Regions from separate parts of the Ureibacillus sp. FSL K6-2830 genome, predicted to be linked through region 2. Evidence: riboswitches for the same ligand, from Rfam matches in the RefSeq annotation. Region 2 holds a riboswitch; the other holds the start of a gene.
What was found. Region 2 has a riboswitch for S-adenosylmethionine ahead of metK (methionine adenosyltransferase). Riboswitches for the same ligand answer to the same signal wherever they lie in the genome.
Positions count from the first base shown of each region.

Region 1 (8,337 bases), 450 kb from region 2:
CAACCCTTCGCTTTCATATAAATCATTTAATTGTTTCTCCAAAAGAGGCGTTTTTACCGGTCCCGGCAATACAGAGTTCACTGTGATTCCGTAAGGAGCCCCTTCAAGCCCTGCAACACTTGTAATGCCCAATACTCCATGCTTTGCAGCCACATAGGCAACTTTTTCAGGAGTGGCCATTTTTCCATGAACCGAAGATATGTTAATGATTCTTCCAAATCTTTGTTTCTTCATTTGCGAAAAAACATGTTTTGTCATTAAGAAAACACCGGTTAACAAGACATCAATCAGTAAACGCCATTTTTCCAATGGAAAATCTTCAATCTTCGCTCGATATTGAAGTCCTGCATTGTTTACTAGCACATCAATTCTTCCATGTTCATCAATAATTTTTGAAATAACATATTGTACCTCGGTTTCATTTGTTACATCCAAACGATAGCCAAAGGCATTTTCCCCCAATTGACTGACCGCTTGATCAAGTTTGTCTTGGTGCAAGTCCAATAAACAAACAATATCACCGTTTTCAAGAAACTTTTTCGTGATCGCAGAACCGATACCGCCGACTGCACCGGTTACTAAGACAACTCTTTTATTCGTCACATGCATCACCTCAGAAACGTGTATTAATCAAATGTTTTAATAGTTCGGAGTCGCGTTGTAAAACGTATTCATCAAAACCTTTGCCAGGATATTCAAAGAATCCTTTGCCGTTTTTCACGCCTAATTGGTTGTTTTCGACTAATGTATTGAGAGATGAATACTCTCTTTCGCCTGATTCGATTTCTTTTTGGAGATTTCTTAATACAATCTGCCATACATCCAATCCGCCAAAATCAATGATTTTCAGCAGGCCGCTTGCCGAAAAACGGAAACCTGGACCGTCATATAATGTTTTTTCTAGATCTTCTTTTGAAACGATTCCATCTTCCAACAGAGATAATGCTTCTCTTGCTAAAGCCACTTGTATTCTGTTTGCAACTAAACCTGGAATTTCCTTTTTAACGATGATCGGGGTTTTATCGATTGATTCAAAAAATGTTTTCACTTTGTCCAATATTTCTGGGGCAGTTTCTTCCAAAGCTAGCAATTCAACCAATGGAACAATTTGAGCGGGATTGAAGAAATGTGTGAGCAATAAATGTTTTCTATGTTTTTCGACATGTAGAGCAATTTCTGAAAGCTTTAAACTTGAAGTGTTTGAGGTTAATATCGCATCCGTCTTTGCAATTTCATCTAATGACTTAAAAATTTGCTGTTTTATTTCTAAATTTTCTGTTGCACTTTCTATAATCAGATCGGCATCTTCCAAGTCTTCCAGTTGAGTTGAATAAGATATAAACGATTTTGCTTCTTCTCGAGAAAATTTTAAAGGGTATTCACTCGATTCAAATAGTTGATAGTAAGTGCTAAATTTTTCTTTTGCCAAGGATATCGACTGTTCTGATACATCCACCACATGGGTTTGAATGCCTTTTATTGCAAAATAAAAGGATATTCCGAATCCCATTGTGCCAGCGCCAGTGACTCCGACTTTTTTCATACAATACCTCCTATAAAGTTTAATAGAACAAGATTGCAACAATTAATCCAGGAATCGCAGCAATCAATGGTGCGATGACAGCAGTTGCAAAAATATGTTTGTAAGCATCTTTGTGAGTAAGTCCAGCAACAACCAATGTGGTAATCACTGCACCGTTATGCGGCAAAGCATCTAAACCGCCCGATGCAATTGCAGCAATTCGGTGGAATGCTTCGGGATTTACACCAAGACTTAAATAAAGATCTGTCAATGTTTCCATGGCAATAGCCAGTCCACCTGAGCTGGAGCCTGTGATACCTGCCAATAAGTTGGTTGCAATAAAGAGTGAAATGAGCGGATTACCGGGAATATTCGCTGCGATTTCTTGAAAGATTGCGAATCCTGAAGTAGCGGCAATTACAGAACCATATCCAACGTCTGCAGAAGTATTAATGATTGGCAATACTGCGTTCGTAGCTCCCATATTGATCGTTTCTTTTTTTACTGAAATATACTTCCAGAAAAGCAAAGCACTAACAACAACGGTAATCATCAAAGTATAAATAATTTCTAATTTGACTAAGTTTAATAAAACGAGCAATAAAATCGGCGGAATCAAACTTAGAACAATGTTAGGAAGTTTTTTATCAGCATATTTGTCTTCCACTTCTCCATTTTTGCTTTCTAAATTTTTCATATTGAAGTACGTTTCTCCACGTTTTTCAGAACGTTTTAATGCGAAATCGATGTACCAGATATTAATGATGATGACAAATATAGCGCTTACAATACCGATCCATGCTCCGGAAGTGACAGTTGTGCCTAGATAGGCGGTCGGAATGATATTCTGTATGGCAGGAGTTCCTGGAAGCATCGTCATCGTAAAGGTCGCCATACCCGGCATAAAAGCCGCAATAAATAAATGCCATGGTATATTCAATTCTTTGAAAATCGGTTTTGCAATCGGCAATATTGCAAAAATAACAACAAATAGGCTCACACCGCCATAAGTTAAAAAGGCGCATATAAACATGATCGTTACCAAAACTCTTAACTTGCTTTTTTTGCCCGATAATTTCAATAAATATTGAGCGATCGTTCGTGCAGCGCCGGACTCTTCCATAAATTTTCCAAACATCGCAGCAAATAAGAAAATTAAGAAATAATTCTTAACATAGTTTGTAAAGCCACTCATGTAGTCATTTTGAAAGGTGTCAATGATTGGCATGTTGTTCAATATCATGACAAATAAGCTTACGACAGGTGCTATGATGATGATTGTGAACCCTCTCATCGCTAAAATGATCAGCAATATCAAGGATAAAATAATCGTTATTAAACTCCACATCTATTCATCTCACCTCTTTTTAGGGATAAAGTAAAATTCATTACATTTTTCCAATAATCCCCTCCTTACCTTGATTGTAAAAATACGGATTTGTAAAAATGGTATTTTTTTCATAGCAATATTGCTGCGTGTATGTATAACATCTTATTAAGATTTTGTGAAACTTATTCGATAAATTTATAAAGTAGTTGCAATGAGGAGTTTGTAAGATTGTAAAAATATAAATCAATTAATAAATCGAGTAGGAGGGAGCGATTAACTCCCGTCCTCTCACACCACCGTACGTACGGTTCCGTATACGGCGGTTCAATTAAGATGATTGACGCAAGTCTTTATATAACTTCCGTGAATAGCTGTTCTCTTTATGCCAGTGGTCACTCCACCCTCCAAGAGGACCCCCACGGGATTCACCGCTTCCTCCCTCAAGTGAGGTACTACGTTTTCTGTGTTCATCATGACTCACTGAATGCCAAGGGCTATTCTCTCTTAATTGTTCGGTCCTTCTTAGTAGTTCTAAACCAACTAATACTATGACCTCTGCTGACTTCTGACGGTTCAGCTACTTATCACTAAGTAGGTTATGAAGCGTACTTCACATATCCGCCAGACCTCCCCGGGTAAGTACATGCACTTTCACACCATCTATCCGCCTCATTTACTCGATATGACCTTCGACAGAAAGAGCTTTGTTTTGTTTTGCAAACTCACTCAATCATACCTAGCCTTATATGAGGTTCGTGTTCCTCGGACCGGTGTTTTGCCTCCAGCTTCCTTCAGATTCCGCGTCACCACGGACATCCTTGCTCTTGGCTAACCTCTACTTCTGTCTTCGGGGTTCGGGACTTACACCCTATAGTTCATGTACATGCCGGGCGCACATAAAGAAAGAAACCGTATTACAAAAGTTGCGGTTTCTTTCTTTCTTTTTTATTTATATGCTTTTGTGAGTTAATGTTCAAAACCATCAACGTATCTTCCATCTTTCGGAATTGCCAATTCATCGAAGTGATGAACTAATTGGGCTAATCCATTTTCCAATTCTTCACCCGACATTGGAACACCGTGTCCACATAGTGCCACTCTTGGACGGAGATAAGCGAGTTTTGTAACGCTTTCTCTTGCTAATTTCCAATTCGTTGTAAAATATTTAGGTGGGCCAGAGATTTCCTTTTCTTGTACAAAAACTTTAAACAGAGACTCTTGTTTCACCGTAACGAACGCATCGCCAGCAATTAGCGAACGGTCCCGTTCACGAAAAAGAGAGATATGACCTGGTGAATGTCCCGGTGTTGGAATCCACTTCCATTCAGGTAACATCGGGATTGTTCCATTTTTCGGCAGTGCATGAACAAAAGAATCTAACTGTATTGGTTGTTTAGGAAAGTATGGTGACATTCTCGCAACGAGTCCACGATCTACCGTAGGATCTGGATTTGGATAGCTTTGTTCTCCTATTAAAAATGGGATTTCTTCTTCATGGGCATATACTGGGACATTCCAATGTTTTACTAAATCAACAATTGCGCCAACATGATCAAAATGTCCATGGGTTAAAAGAATCGCTTTTGGGCGGGCATTTTGACCGAAACGCTGCTCAGCTTCTTCAATGATTGCATTAGCTGATTTCGGCATTCCCGCATCAACTAAAACCCATTGATTGTCTTTATCTGGATCACCAATAAAGCAAACATTGACTACTTGGATTGTAAAATGATATAAATCCTCTGTAATGTTTAGTCCTACCCCACTTAATATAGAAGTGACGGGAATAAATTTATAATCATCACCATAATGTAGCTGTTCGGACATTTCATTACCCCCTTTACATATTATTGAGTATTTCCAATTATGAATTCTTTATTTGTTCAAGAACTTCATTTTGCACTCGTTATTGTCATACATATGTATGAATTGTTTTATTAATAAAAAAACTGTAAAAATTCTTCCGTGGGAGAAGAATTTTTACAGTTTTCATTAAATATGATAATCAATTGGATCATGGCCGTCCACGAAATGCCAGTCATAAGGAGTTTCTTGGTAAACGTAGTAGTTCAACCAGTTGTAGAACAACAGATGGGCATGCGCTCTCCAACTATTTTTTGGCTCTTTTGTTGGATCATTGTTAGGGAAATAGTTTGCTGGTATTTCCACTGGTAAACCTTTCTTAATATCACGCTCATATTCTTCCTTAAGAGTTGTTGCATCATATTCCAAGTGTCCTGTAATCATAATGTGTTTATTATCTTTTGATTGAATGATAAAAGGCCCTACTTCTTCAGAATAGCTCAACAATTGTAAATCAGGATGTTGTTGCACTTCTTCCAAGGAAACTGACGTGTATCGAGAATGAGGTGCCACAAATTCATCATTGAAACCACGAACTAAATCGTTTGTTAAGTCTGTTATCGTGTGTGAATAGATGCCGGAACATTTTTTCGGCAACTCAAATTTCCCTATTCCGAAGTGATAATATAGTGCTGCTTGTGCCGCCCAACATATATAAATTATCGATGTCACATTTTCTTGTGCCCAGTCTAAAATTTCAGTAAATTCTTTCCAATAATTCACTTCTTCAAATTCCATCCGCTCTACTGGCGCTCCTGTGATGACCATGCCGTCAAATCGGCGATGCTTTATTTCGTCAAAGGTTTTATAGAACAATTCCAAATGGCTTTTTGACACATTTTTTGGCTCATATGATGCCGTATTTAAAAATGTTACATTGGTTTGTAAAGGCGTATTGCCAAGCAAACGCAACAATTGCAATTCCGCTTTTTCTTTTTCAGGCATCAAATTAAAAACTAAAATATTTAATGGTCGTATTTCTTGCGATAAAGCACGATCTTCTTCCATCACGAAAATCTTTTCATTTCTTAAAATTTCTCCAGCAGGTAAATTTTTCGGAATATTGATAGGCATTTCTCTAGTCCCCCAATTCTAAATTTTCTTAATATAAAACCCTCTCATTCCAGCAAAGAGAATGAGAGGGTACACAATTTCTTGCACACACTCTCTTATCTCCCAAGGCATAGCCTTGCTGGAATTAGCACCTTTCTAACATCCGTTAGAGGTTGCTGAAGCTTCATTGGGCCAAGTCCCTCCGCTTCTCTTGATAAGAAAGTTTTGAATCCTTATAAAATTAAGATAATCCTAACACATTTAATAGGGATTTGCAATATTAGGTTATTTTATTTTACTCTGCATTTTTGTTAGCCATTCCGAGCTCTCTTTCTCATTCAATTCTTGTTCTAATTGTTGATCCCAACTATTAAATAATGTATTCCATACGCGGATAAATAATTCCTTGTTTTCAACGTTCCAAATAATGAATTCGATACAAGGGACATCATTTACTTGAGTATTTTCCATTGATAGTATGGATTTGATTTGTTGATGATCTTCTTCCAGTTCCGTCGCTTGCATGTTTTGTATTGCTTTCATCATAAAAGGTGCACTGATTGGCCCCTCTTCATTACGTATATAACGATAGATTTGTTCCGGAAAATCATCAAAGTCTAGTACTTCCTCAATATCGCCTTCTACGATTTGATGATGTACAGGGCTATATAGTAGCTCTATTGCTACGGGTTCTAATTCCTCTTCAAATACTCCTAGAGAAAATTGTTTCATTCCTTTTTCGGTAAGTTGATAATAGTTATTTTCCCGTATCAACAACCCATTTTTTTGCATTTTCCGTAATAAATCTTCTATAAATAGTGGCTCTACCAGTAAAATTTCACTGAGCTGTTCAGCCCTTTCGAAAGTTGATTTTTGGCAAGAGAAAAGTAAAATTTTCATTAATATATCCATCGTCCTCTTTCGAACTGGCTGATAAGTGATTTCATACGTATGCATAGGAATACACCAAATATCGGTATGAATGATTAAACCAGCTTTTTCTTTTTCAAGCTTTTTTATTAATTGTTGCTGTATTTGATGGAGTTCCATGTTTATGTTAAGAACGTCTCCTTTGTTATTTTTCGAATACCTTGTTGTTTTTCGACTACTTCATATAGATATTGATACATTTCTTTAGTGTTCTTTGCTTTTGGTCGATTCATGAACATTTCTGAGCTGCCAATAATCATCAGTAATTCTCTTGCTCTCGATAATGCAACGTTTAACCGGCGGTAATCTTTTGCAAAACCGATTTCTCCATGTGGATTGTTTCGAACCATACTTAGTAGTATAACGTCCATTTCCATACCCTGGAATTTATCGACAGAGCCTGTCCGAATATGTAAATGGGACAAATTCAACTCTTCTATTAACAAATTAACTCGATTTACTTGCTCTCGATAGAAACTAATCACACCAACGGATTTTAAAGCATCATTTTCAAGTAAGCCTTGTTCTTTTGATTTTGCAGTTGCTTCGTTTAAATCGATTAATAGCTTCCTTATTGTTTCTAGTTCGGAAGAGTTCAATAAACTAGCGCCTTCCTTCATTCTTTCTTCAAAGTAAAGTGGCTCGTTTGGTAGATCGAACCATAATAAATGTTCATGGCGTTTTACATAATTGCCATTTAATTTATGATCTCTTGCTTCATCAGAATTATCTAAACCACACTGTAAGGACTCGTTGCCGGTCCTATAAAATGGAGTGATGGTTTGCATAATCTTTTCATGCATTCTGTATTGAATTCCAAGCATTATCTTATTTGTGCTAGGTAAATTTTTATATAGACGTTCAAATAATGATTCTTCCAAAAGCTTCTCGAGTTCCCTTTTTTCTTCAAAAGTGTCGCTTTCTTTCATAACTACTTCCAATGTTTCTTCAAATGTATCGTCACCGATTAATGGTGGCAACTGATGGTGGTCACCGACAAGAATAATTTTTTTCCCTTTTAACATTGGAAGCAATAATTCAGGCGGTGTTGCTTTTGATACTTCATCAATAATGACGACATCAAAAGTAGGATAATTGTCCATAAAATCTTTATTTGCGGAAGCAACACAAGTTGTACCAATCACATTTGCATGTTTCACATATAGTTTTCGGATTTCATCTAAATCGTGTTCAGTAGAATTATTTAGTAATAAAAACCATTCTTTTTGAATTTCCTTTGTGATTGGCAACAGTTCAATTTGTTGATGTAATTTTTCAATTTTTAATTGGAAATCTTTAATTTTTTCTTCCGTTTGTTCCAGTTCGAACTCAGGATTTTGTTTTATGAGTTGTTGCAACTGTTCAGCTTTTTTCTCTAAAACAATGCCTTGTCGATGTAATTCTTTTAATTCTTTATGTATGGTCGATAATAATACTCCACCATTGGAAAGTTCTTTTTCAATTGTGGCAATCTCTTGATTGATTTGAGCTTTTTCATGTTCATATGTTTGATAATTGGCTTGTTGTTCAGTTAGTGAAGAAATCTTTTCATTTAATGCGTCGATGATAGCTTGTAACTCGTCAATAGATGGTATGAAATCTGTGTTTTCTATTTGGAAATTCTTTAGTTCTTGATGAT
Region 1 covers NZ_JBBOQR010000001.1:3,131,286-3,139,622, forward strand. Annotated here, with positions in the region: gene NSU17_RS15520 (3-hydroxybutyrate dehydrogenase) at 1-603, opposite strand, end outside; gene NSU17_RS15525 (3-hydroxyacyl-CoA dehydrogenase family protein) at 614-1,543, opposite strand; gene NSU17_RS15530 (GntP family permease) at 1,563-2,870, opposite strand; gene NSU17_RS15535 (MBL fold metallo-hydrolase) at 3,819-4,679, opposite strand; gene metA (homoserine O-acetyltransferase MetA) at 4,845-5,789, opposite strand; SAM riboswitch class I at 5,882-5,989, opposite strand; gene NSU17_RS15545 (hypothetical protein) at 6,054-6,818, opposite strand; gene NSU17_RS15550 (DEAD/DEAH box helicase) at 6,821-8,337, opposite strand, start outside.
Region 1: it holds a riboswitch for S-adenosylmethionine, as region 2 does, so the genes downstream of both, metA (homoserine O-acetyltransferase MetA) here and metK (methionine adenosyltransferase) in region 2, are expected to answer to the same signal.

Region 2 (8,337 bases):
TATGAAGAAACGCTCGTACATATTACGGATTTGAAATTATTTGCCCATTATACTGTTTATGAAAAAATCCCATTTTGTAAAGCCGTATTTGTTGCAAAGGTGGCTCGAATCGAACCTTTTGTTCAACAATACGAAACGGTCGGGCGACTTTTTTTAACAACGGAGGAAGTATTACAACATCCATATGCAAGTTTTTATATGAAGGATGAAGGGATGAAAAAAATTTTGCAGGAAGTGAAACAACTTGAAAAAGAATGGTAGCATTGAATTAATTAGAAAATATCCTTCTCCTAATCCAAATGTAGAGCTTGAGGAAATCGTTTATTGGTCGGAAGGGCTTCGAGTGAAAGGATTGCTTGCTAGACCTATTGGAGATGGTTCATATGAAGCATTATTATATTTGCGTGGTGGATTGCAGTCGGTAGGAATGGTAAGGCCAGCTAGAATTGCGCAATTTGCCTCAAATGGGTTTATTGTATTTGCACCGTATTATCGTGGAAATCGAGGTGGAGAAGGTCGCGATGAATTTGGGGGCGATGACCGTCTTGATGCACTGCATAGCATCCAATTATTAAAAGAAATTGCCAATAATGATTCGGTACACCTTTTTGGTTTTTCAAGGGGAGGATTAATGGCTTTATGGATGGGGATTTTGAGTAAAGATATTCGGTCAATCGTCACTTGGTCGGGTGTAGCTGATTTGGCGGATTTGTACGAAGAACGGGTTGATTTAAGACGTACGCTAAAGAGACTTATCGGTGGATCTCCAACAAAATATCCGGAAATTTATGAAGAACGCTCACCAATTTATGAAGTGGACCGCATTCATGCACCGGTACTTATTATCCACGGTACTGAAGATTCCAATGTTAGGATCGAACAGTCCTATAAGCTTGAAAAGGCGCTTAAGGAATCAGGAAAAGAATTTGAAACGTGGTATATGGCCAATTTGGCACACCATTTTCCACCCCATATCAATAGAGAAACGGTCCGTTCTATTTGCAATTGGATGAAAGAAAAAGGAAAGAAGCGATGATTTCAATTCACTCTTTTCCCTTTAATTATTGAAACACTTAGAACCGTTTTTCATTAAAGATTGATAAAAAAGCCCATCAAAATTAAATGGCCTGATCAAAAAGTGTAATATTTTTTGATCAGGCTCAAATTCTTTATGATGATTATATTTTCCCTGCGTTGGTCACATCAAACGCGATTCCTCGTCGCAATGAATCTGCGACGAATGAATGAGCATCAGTCGTAAAGAGAGGCGCCTCAATGACTTATTAGGCGCCTCTTTAATCTTAATATGAGTTTAGAATGGATGGAACGTTGATATTAAACCAATGGTCCACCTTTTTTCAAAATATCTTCTGATACGTTGTTAAATTTCTTGAAGTTTTCTTTGAATAAATCAGCTAAATAACGAGCTTTTTGATCGTAAGCTTCTTTATCTTTCCAAGCTTCACGAGGATCTAGCACTTCGCTTGGAACCCCTTCAATTGCAGTTGGGATGTGTAATCCGAAAATACGATCTTGTTTTGTTTCAACATCGTTTAATTTACCGCTGATAGCAGCACGTACCATTGCGCGAGTATATGAAAGCTTCATGCGGCTACCTACACCATATTCGCCACCAGTCCAACCAGTGTTCACTAAGAATACTTGAACGTTGTGTTCATCGATTTTCTCACCTAACATTTCAGCATATTTTGTTGCTGGAAGTGGTAAGAAAGGAGAACCAAAGCATGTAGAGAATACTGGTTCAGGTGAAGTAATACCGCGTTCAGTACCAGCTAATTTAGAAGTGAATCCGCTTAAGAAGTGGTACATTGCTTGTTCCTTCGTTAATTTACTGATTGGAGGAAGCACTCCAAAAGCATCAGCAGTTAAGAAAATAATTGTTTTCGGATGACCAGCAATAGAAGGCGTTACAATATTATCAATGTAATGAATTGGATACGCTGCACGTGTATTTTCTGTTAGGCTATTATCATCGTAATCAGGAATGCGTGATTCTGAATCGATTACAACGTTTTCTAACACTGTACCAAAACGAATGGCATTATAAATTTCTGGCTCTTTCTCAGCTGATAAATTAATTGTTTTAGCGTAGCAGCCACCTTCAATGTTGAACACACCGTTGTCAGACCAACCATGTTCATCATCACCGATTAATTTACGATCGCTATCAGCAGAAAGAGTTGTTTTTCCAGTACCAGATAAACCAAAGAATAACGCTACGTCACCATCTTCTCCAACGTTAGCAGAGCAATGCATTGAAAGAATGCCTTTTTCAGGTAACAAGTAGTTCATGATACTGAAAATAGATTTTTTCATTTCACCAGCATATTCCGTACCACCGATTAATATAATTTTCTTTTCGAATGATACGATAATAAATGCTTCTGAGTTTGTTCCGTCAACAGCTGGATTCGCTTTGAAACCAGGTGCAGAAATAATTGTGAAATCAGCTGTATGAGAAGCTAATTCTTCTTTTGTTGGACGGATGAATAATTGATGACAGAAAAGGTTGTGCCAAGCATATTCATTTACTACTTGAATAGATAATTGAGATTCTTTATCTGCTCCAGCAAAGCCTTTAAATACAAATAACTCGTCTTTTTCTTTTAAGTAATTTAATACTTTTATATACAAGTTATCAAACACTTCAGCAGAGATTGGCTGATTTACACTACCCCAATCAATTTTATCTTTAATGCTTTCTTCTTCGACAATAAATTTATCTTTTGGAGAACGGCCTGTATATTTACCTGTCTCAGCAACAATTGCACCATCAATTGTTAATTTGGCTTCTCCACGAGTTACCGCCTTTTCAACTAATTGAGGCACTGACAATTGAGTGTTTATATTTCCACTTTTTAATAATTCCTTCAGCTCATTTGCAATTTCTACTGAATTCATCGATTAAATACCATCCTTTTTTTATTTTTAGGAAAATTAATTGTTGGTTATATAATACAGAAATTAGTATAACACATTAGATGAAATAATCTATACTAATTCTTAAAATTATTTATGAAAATTTTTTGCTTGTAACAAGAGTACCTACTTACAAGTAAATTATAGAATACCGGGTTATGTCAAATTTGAGAAAAAGGAAAAAATATTTGACATTGTATAGTATATTACGTAACATGTTGGATGAACGGATACTCTTATCCAGAGCTGGTGGAGGGTTAAGGCCCTATGAAACCCGGCAACCTGCATTACTATAATAATGCGTGGTGCTAACCTGATGCAAGGGATTCCCTTGAACGATAAGAGTGAAAGGTAGAATGTTTAGTTCCTTTCCTCATGCATGTGGATAGGAACTTTTTTTATTCAAGCACAAATGTCGTACTCATTCAACCTATAAAACCTATAAAAAGATAAAAATTTCTTAAAGCCTTTCATCATCTTCGCACTGTTCCTTACGGGCGAATGTTGCTAAGGCAAAATGGATAATGAGTACCGTATCATAGCAGAGATTCGTCTCGTAAATTTAGGAGGAAATTTAATGTCAAATCGTCGACTGTTTACATCAGAAAGCGTAACAGAAGGTCATCCAGATAAAATTTGTGACCAAATATCCGATGCAATATTGGATGCGATACTAGAAGAAGATCCAAATGCAAGGGTTGCTTGTGAAACAATTGTTACAACTGGATTAGTGCTTGTAACCGGAGAAATTACTACGACAACTTATGTCGATATTCAAAGTATTGTTCGGGACACTGTCGCAGAAATTGGTTATACGCGTGGAAAATTTGGATTTGATGCAGAAAACTTGGCGGTGCTCACTGCAATCGGTGAACAATCACCAGATATTGCAGAAGGTGTAGACCAAGCCTTAGAAGCACGAGAAGGATATATGACTGATGAGGATATCGAAGCGATTGGTGCTGGAGACCAAGGATTAATGTTTGGATTTGCTTGCAATGAAACTCCAGAACTGATGCCTCTACCGATTAGTTTAGCTCATCGACTTGCAAGAAGATTATCAGAAGTTCGGAAATCAAAAGAGATTCCGTATTTACGACCAGATGGTAAAACACAAGTTACTGTAGAATATGATGAAAATAATGTACCTCGTCGCATTGATACAATCGTCATTTCTACTCAGCATGATGAAGGAGTTACTCTTGAGCAAATTAAAGTAGATATGATGGAAAAAGTTATTAAGGAAATTGTTCCAATAGAGTTGATTGATGAAGATACTAAATACTTCATTAACCCGACTGGCCGCTTCGTCATTGGTGGACCAAAAGGAGATGCGGGTCTAACTGGACGCAAAATTATTGTGGATACTTATGGTGGATATGCTCGTCATGGTGGAGGAGCATTTTCTGGAAAAGACCCTACAAAAGTGGACCGTTCTGCTGCCTATGCTGCGCGTTATGTAGCAAAAAACATCGTAGCATCTGGTCTTGCTGATCGAGTAGAAGTTCAATTAGCTTATGCAATTGGTGTTGCACGTCCTGTATCCATTTCAATTGATACTTTTGGAACAGGTAAAGTAAGTGAGAGCAAATTAGTTGAGTGGATCAAAGAACTATTTGATTTACGACCTGCGGGTATCATTAAAATGCTAGATTTGCGTCGTCCAATTTATAAACAAACTGCTGCATATGGTCATTTTGGTCGCACGGATATCGATTTGCCATGGGAAAGAACAGATGTGGCCAAATTATTAAGAGAGAAGGCAGGATTATAATTATTTTATAAAAATGCAGGCAAATATGAACGCCTGCATTTTTAATTTTCAATGTAAATTTAATATTGTATAAATAATAATAACTTGAATTTTATTTCTTTAATGACTGATAATATTTCCCTTTTTCAACATATTCTTGAATAATGCGATCCATATCTTTACGATCTTCTTCTGTTACTTGACGGACGACTTTAGCAGGATTGCCCATAGCGACAGAATTTGGAGGGATTTTTTTACCAGGAGGTACTAAACTTCCAGCTGCAACGAGTGCTCCTTCTCCGATTTCAGCACCATCTAATATGATGGATCCCATGCCAATTAAAGCGCGTTTACGTACAATACAACTGTGTAAAGTAGCCTGATGACCAACGATGACTTCATCCTCTATGATTAGAGGGTTATTGGGACTTTGATGTAAACAACTTAAATCTTGGATGCTACAACGTTTTCCAATAATCGTTGGTGCAACATCTCCGCGAATCACAGTTCCAAACCAAATTGACGTATCTTCGCCAATTGTAACATCTCCAGTAATCGTTACATGGTCTGCTATAAATACAGAAGGATCGATATTAGGTTCTTTATCTTTATAAGGATAAATCATCGCAAAGCTCCTCATTTCTAAAGTATTATTATGTATATTATCCTAGCAAATAAGAAAATATTTGAAAATAGAACAAAACTAACTTGTAATGACAGAAGTTTAGTGGATTTAGGAGGAACGCTATGTGGAAGTGGGAAACTAAAGAGCAACCGAAAGCTGTTATAGTAATAATACATAGCGCTTTTGAAAACCACCGTTGGTATGCATGGTTAATAGAAAAATTGATGACGGAAGGTTATCATGTCGTGATGGGCGATTTACCAGGGCATGAAGAAGGGTCAAAATTTACGAGGGTTCATGATGAATTAATTGACGAATATTTACTTTTCATTAAACAGCTCATGAAAAGCGCTCTTCAATATCATTTACCAGTATTTATCATTGGGCATGGCTTGGGCGGAACCCTTGCAATTCAATTTTTAAGGTCAACGAAGACGGAATGCGCTGGACTAGTATTAACTGCTCCATGGTTACAGTTGCATAAACATTCCAATTTACTTACAAGTGCACTAGCAAGCATGAACATAGCACCAAGCAAAAAAGTGTCGATGGAGTTTGATAGACGATTATTTACTCGAAATTCTGATGGTTTTCTAGAGATGGAGGATGATGTACCATATCATTCCAATGTTACCGTTCGATGGTATCGAGACATTCAACAATTAATGAAAAATTTGATGACTCAGGATAAGACATTGTCATTGCCCATTTTGCTGATTACCCCTAATCAAGATAAAGTGGCGGATTCAGAAACGGCAAGAAAGTGGCTATTATTGCAAAAAACAAGTGAATTTCAATATAAAGACTGGCCCCATAGTTATCACAATATTTTTCATGATTATGAAAGGGAAGAAGTATTTCTATACATGAGAGATTTTATGAATAATGTTCTACGATCTATAGGATATATAGTTTAATTGAATTATATTGAAATTGGAGGAATGTTCGATATGGACATTCCTTTTTTAATATAAAATTAATAATTTTTTAAAAAAAATGATATCAAAAAATATTGATTGTTTTCATAAGTTTTTGTAATATAAAAAATATTCGTGATACATAAACTTAAAGGGGTGTATGTATGTTAGAAAATTTCTTAAACTGGATTAGCGGCATCCTTTTGGGGCCAATCATGATTTATGGGATTTTAATCGTAGGACTTGTGTTCTCGATTATGACCCGATTTGCTCAAGTTAGAAAAATTAAAGAAATGTTTGTTTTAATGTTTACTGGGGAGAAATCTGAAGCTGGAGTTTCTTCTTTCCAAGCATTAACGATAGCGCTTTCAGGACGTGTCGGTACCGGAAATATTATTGGTACGGCCAGCGCTATTGCATTTGGTGGTCCGGGTGCAGTGTTTTGGATGTGGATTACTGCATTTATTGGAGCATCAACAGCTTATGTTGAATCAACTTTAGCGCAAATCTATAAAACTAAGAAACAAGGGGTTTATCGTGGTGGACCGGCGTATTATATGGAAAAGGGGACTGGAAAACGCTGGTTCGGGGTAGTGTTTGCGATTGCAGCCATTTTAGCGATGGCTATCTTGATGCCTGGAGTTCAATCAAATGCTATTTCCAAAGCAATGAACACTGCATTTAACATTTCACCTTGGATGACAGGATTAGCTGTCATTGCTTTATTAGGATTTGTCATTATTGGTGGGGTAAAACGTATTGCAAACGCAGCCCAAATTATCGTGCCATTTATGGCGGTTGCATACCTTTTAGTAGCAATTGTCGTAATTATCATGAACATTTCAGAAGTGCCTGCAGTGTTCGGATTAATCATTCGAAGCGCATTTAGTGTAGATGCAACATTCGGTGGTATGATTGGTGCAGCCATTGCGTGGGGGGTAAAACGTGCTATTTACTCCAATGAAGCAGGACAAGGTTCAGGTCCACATGCTGCAGCAGCTGCGGAAGTATCCCATCCAGTGAAGCAAGGTCTAGTGCAAGCAGCATCTATTTATATTGATACGTTGCTTGTATGTTCCGCAACAGCGTTAATGATTTTATTCATGGGCACTTACAATACGAATGTGAATAGTCCTGATGGAGAATTAATTGTTGAACATGTGCCAGGGCATAGCTATACAGAATTTACTCAGCTTGCTGTTACTGGAGCATTCCCTGGATTAGATAATTTCGGTGCTGCATTTGTAGCCTTTGCGTTATTCTTCTTTGCATTCACAACATTAATGGCTTACTACTATATTGCAGAAACAAATGTTGCTTATTTATTCTCCGGTCGCACTGAAGGAACGATTACCTGGATTCTAAAAATTGTAATGCTTGCTTCCGTATTTTACGGTTCAGTAAGAACATCAGATTTAGCTTGGCTACTAGGGGATATTGGACTTGGTTTAATGGTTTGGACAAATGTCATTGGAATTATTGTATTAGCGAAGCCTACCTTCATTGCTTTAAAAGATTATGAGGAACAAAGAAAAGCTGGAAAAGATCCTGTATTTGATCCTATTAAGCTAGGTATCAAAAATGCAGATTTCTGGGTAGAGCGTAATCAATCGCAAAATCAACAACAAGTAAATAAAGAAAAAGCAAAAATGTAGAAAAAGAAAAACTGCGGACTTTATTTTAAGCCCGGCAGTTTTTTTATTTTCTCCAAAGCGATGATAAACGGAGGGTCGTTTTTTTGATTAATGAATTCATAGCGAAGAACGTGAACATATTTTTGAGGAAGAGATTTTACAAATTCAATCACCGCATCTCTTTCCTCTTTCCCACCTTCGTGACCATGGTAAATCACTAAAACAATCATGCCGCCAATCTTTAAAAGTGATAGTAATTGTTCAATTGCAGAAATAGTTGTTTCTCCTTTGGTGATAATGTCATGATTTCCACCAGGTAAGTAGCCTAAATTAAAGACAGCCCCCGCAACTTCTTCTTGAACATATTTAGAAAGTTGTTCGTGTCCATCTAAAATGACACGGGCTCTATGTTCTAATCCGTTTTCTTTTAATCGTTGGATTGTTGCATCTACTGCTTGTTGTTGGATA
Region 2 covers NZ_JBBOQR010000001.1:2,678,623-2,686,959, forward strand. Annotated here, with positions in the region: gene NSU17_RS13345 (NUDIX domain-containing protein) at 1-261, shown strand, start outside; gene NSU17_RS13350 (alpha/beta hydrolase family protein) at 245-1,036, shown strand; gene pckA (phosphoenolpyruvate carboxykinase (ATP)) at 1,336-2,922, opposite strand; SAM riboswitch class I at 3,174-3,285, shown strand; gene metK (methionine adenosyltransferase) at 3,518-4,714, shown strand; gene NSU17_RS13365 (gamma carbonic anhydrase) at 4,806-5,318, opposite strand; gene NSU17_RS13370 (alpha/beta hydrolase) at 5,441-6,235, shown strand; gene NSU17_RS13375 (alanine/glycine:cation symporter family protein) at 6,400-7,890, shown strand; gene NSU17_RS13380 (class I SAM-dependent methyltransferase) at 7,911-8,337, opposite strand, start outside.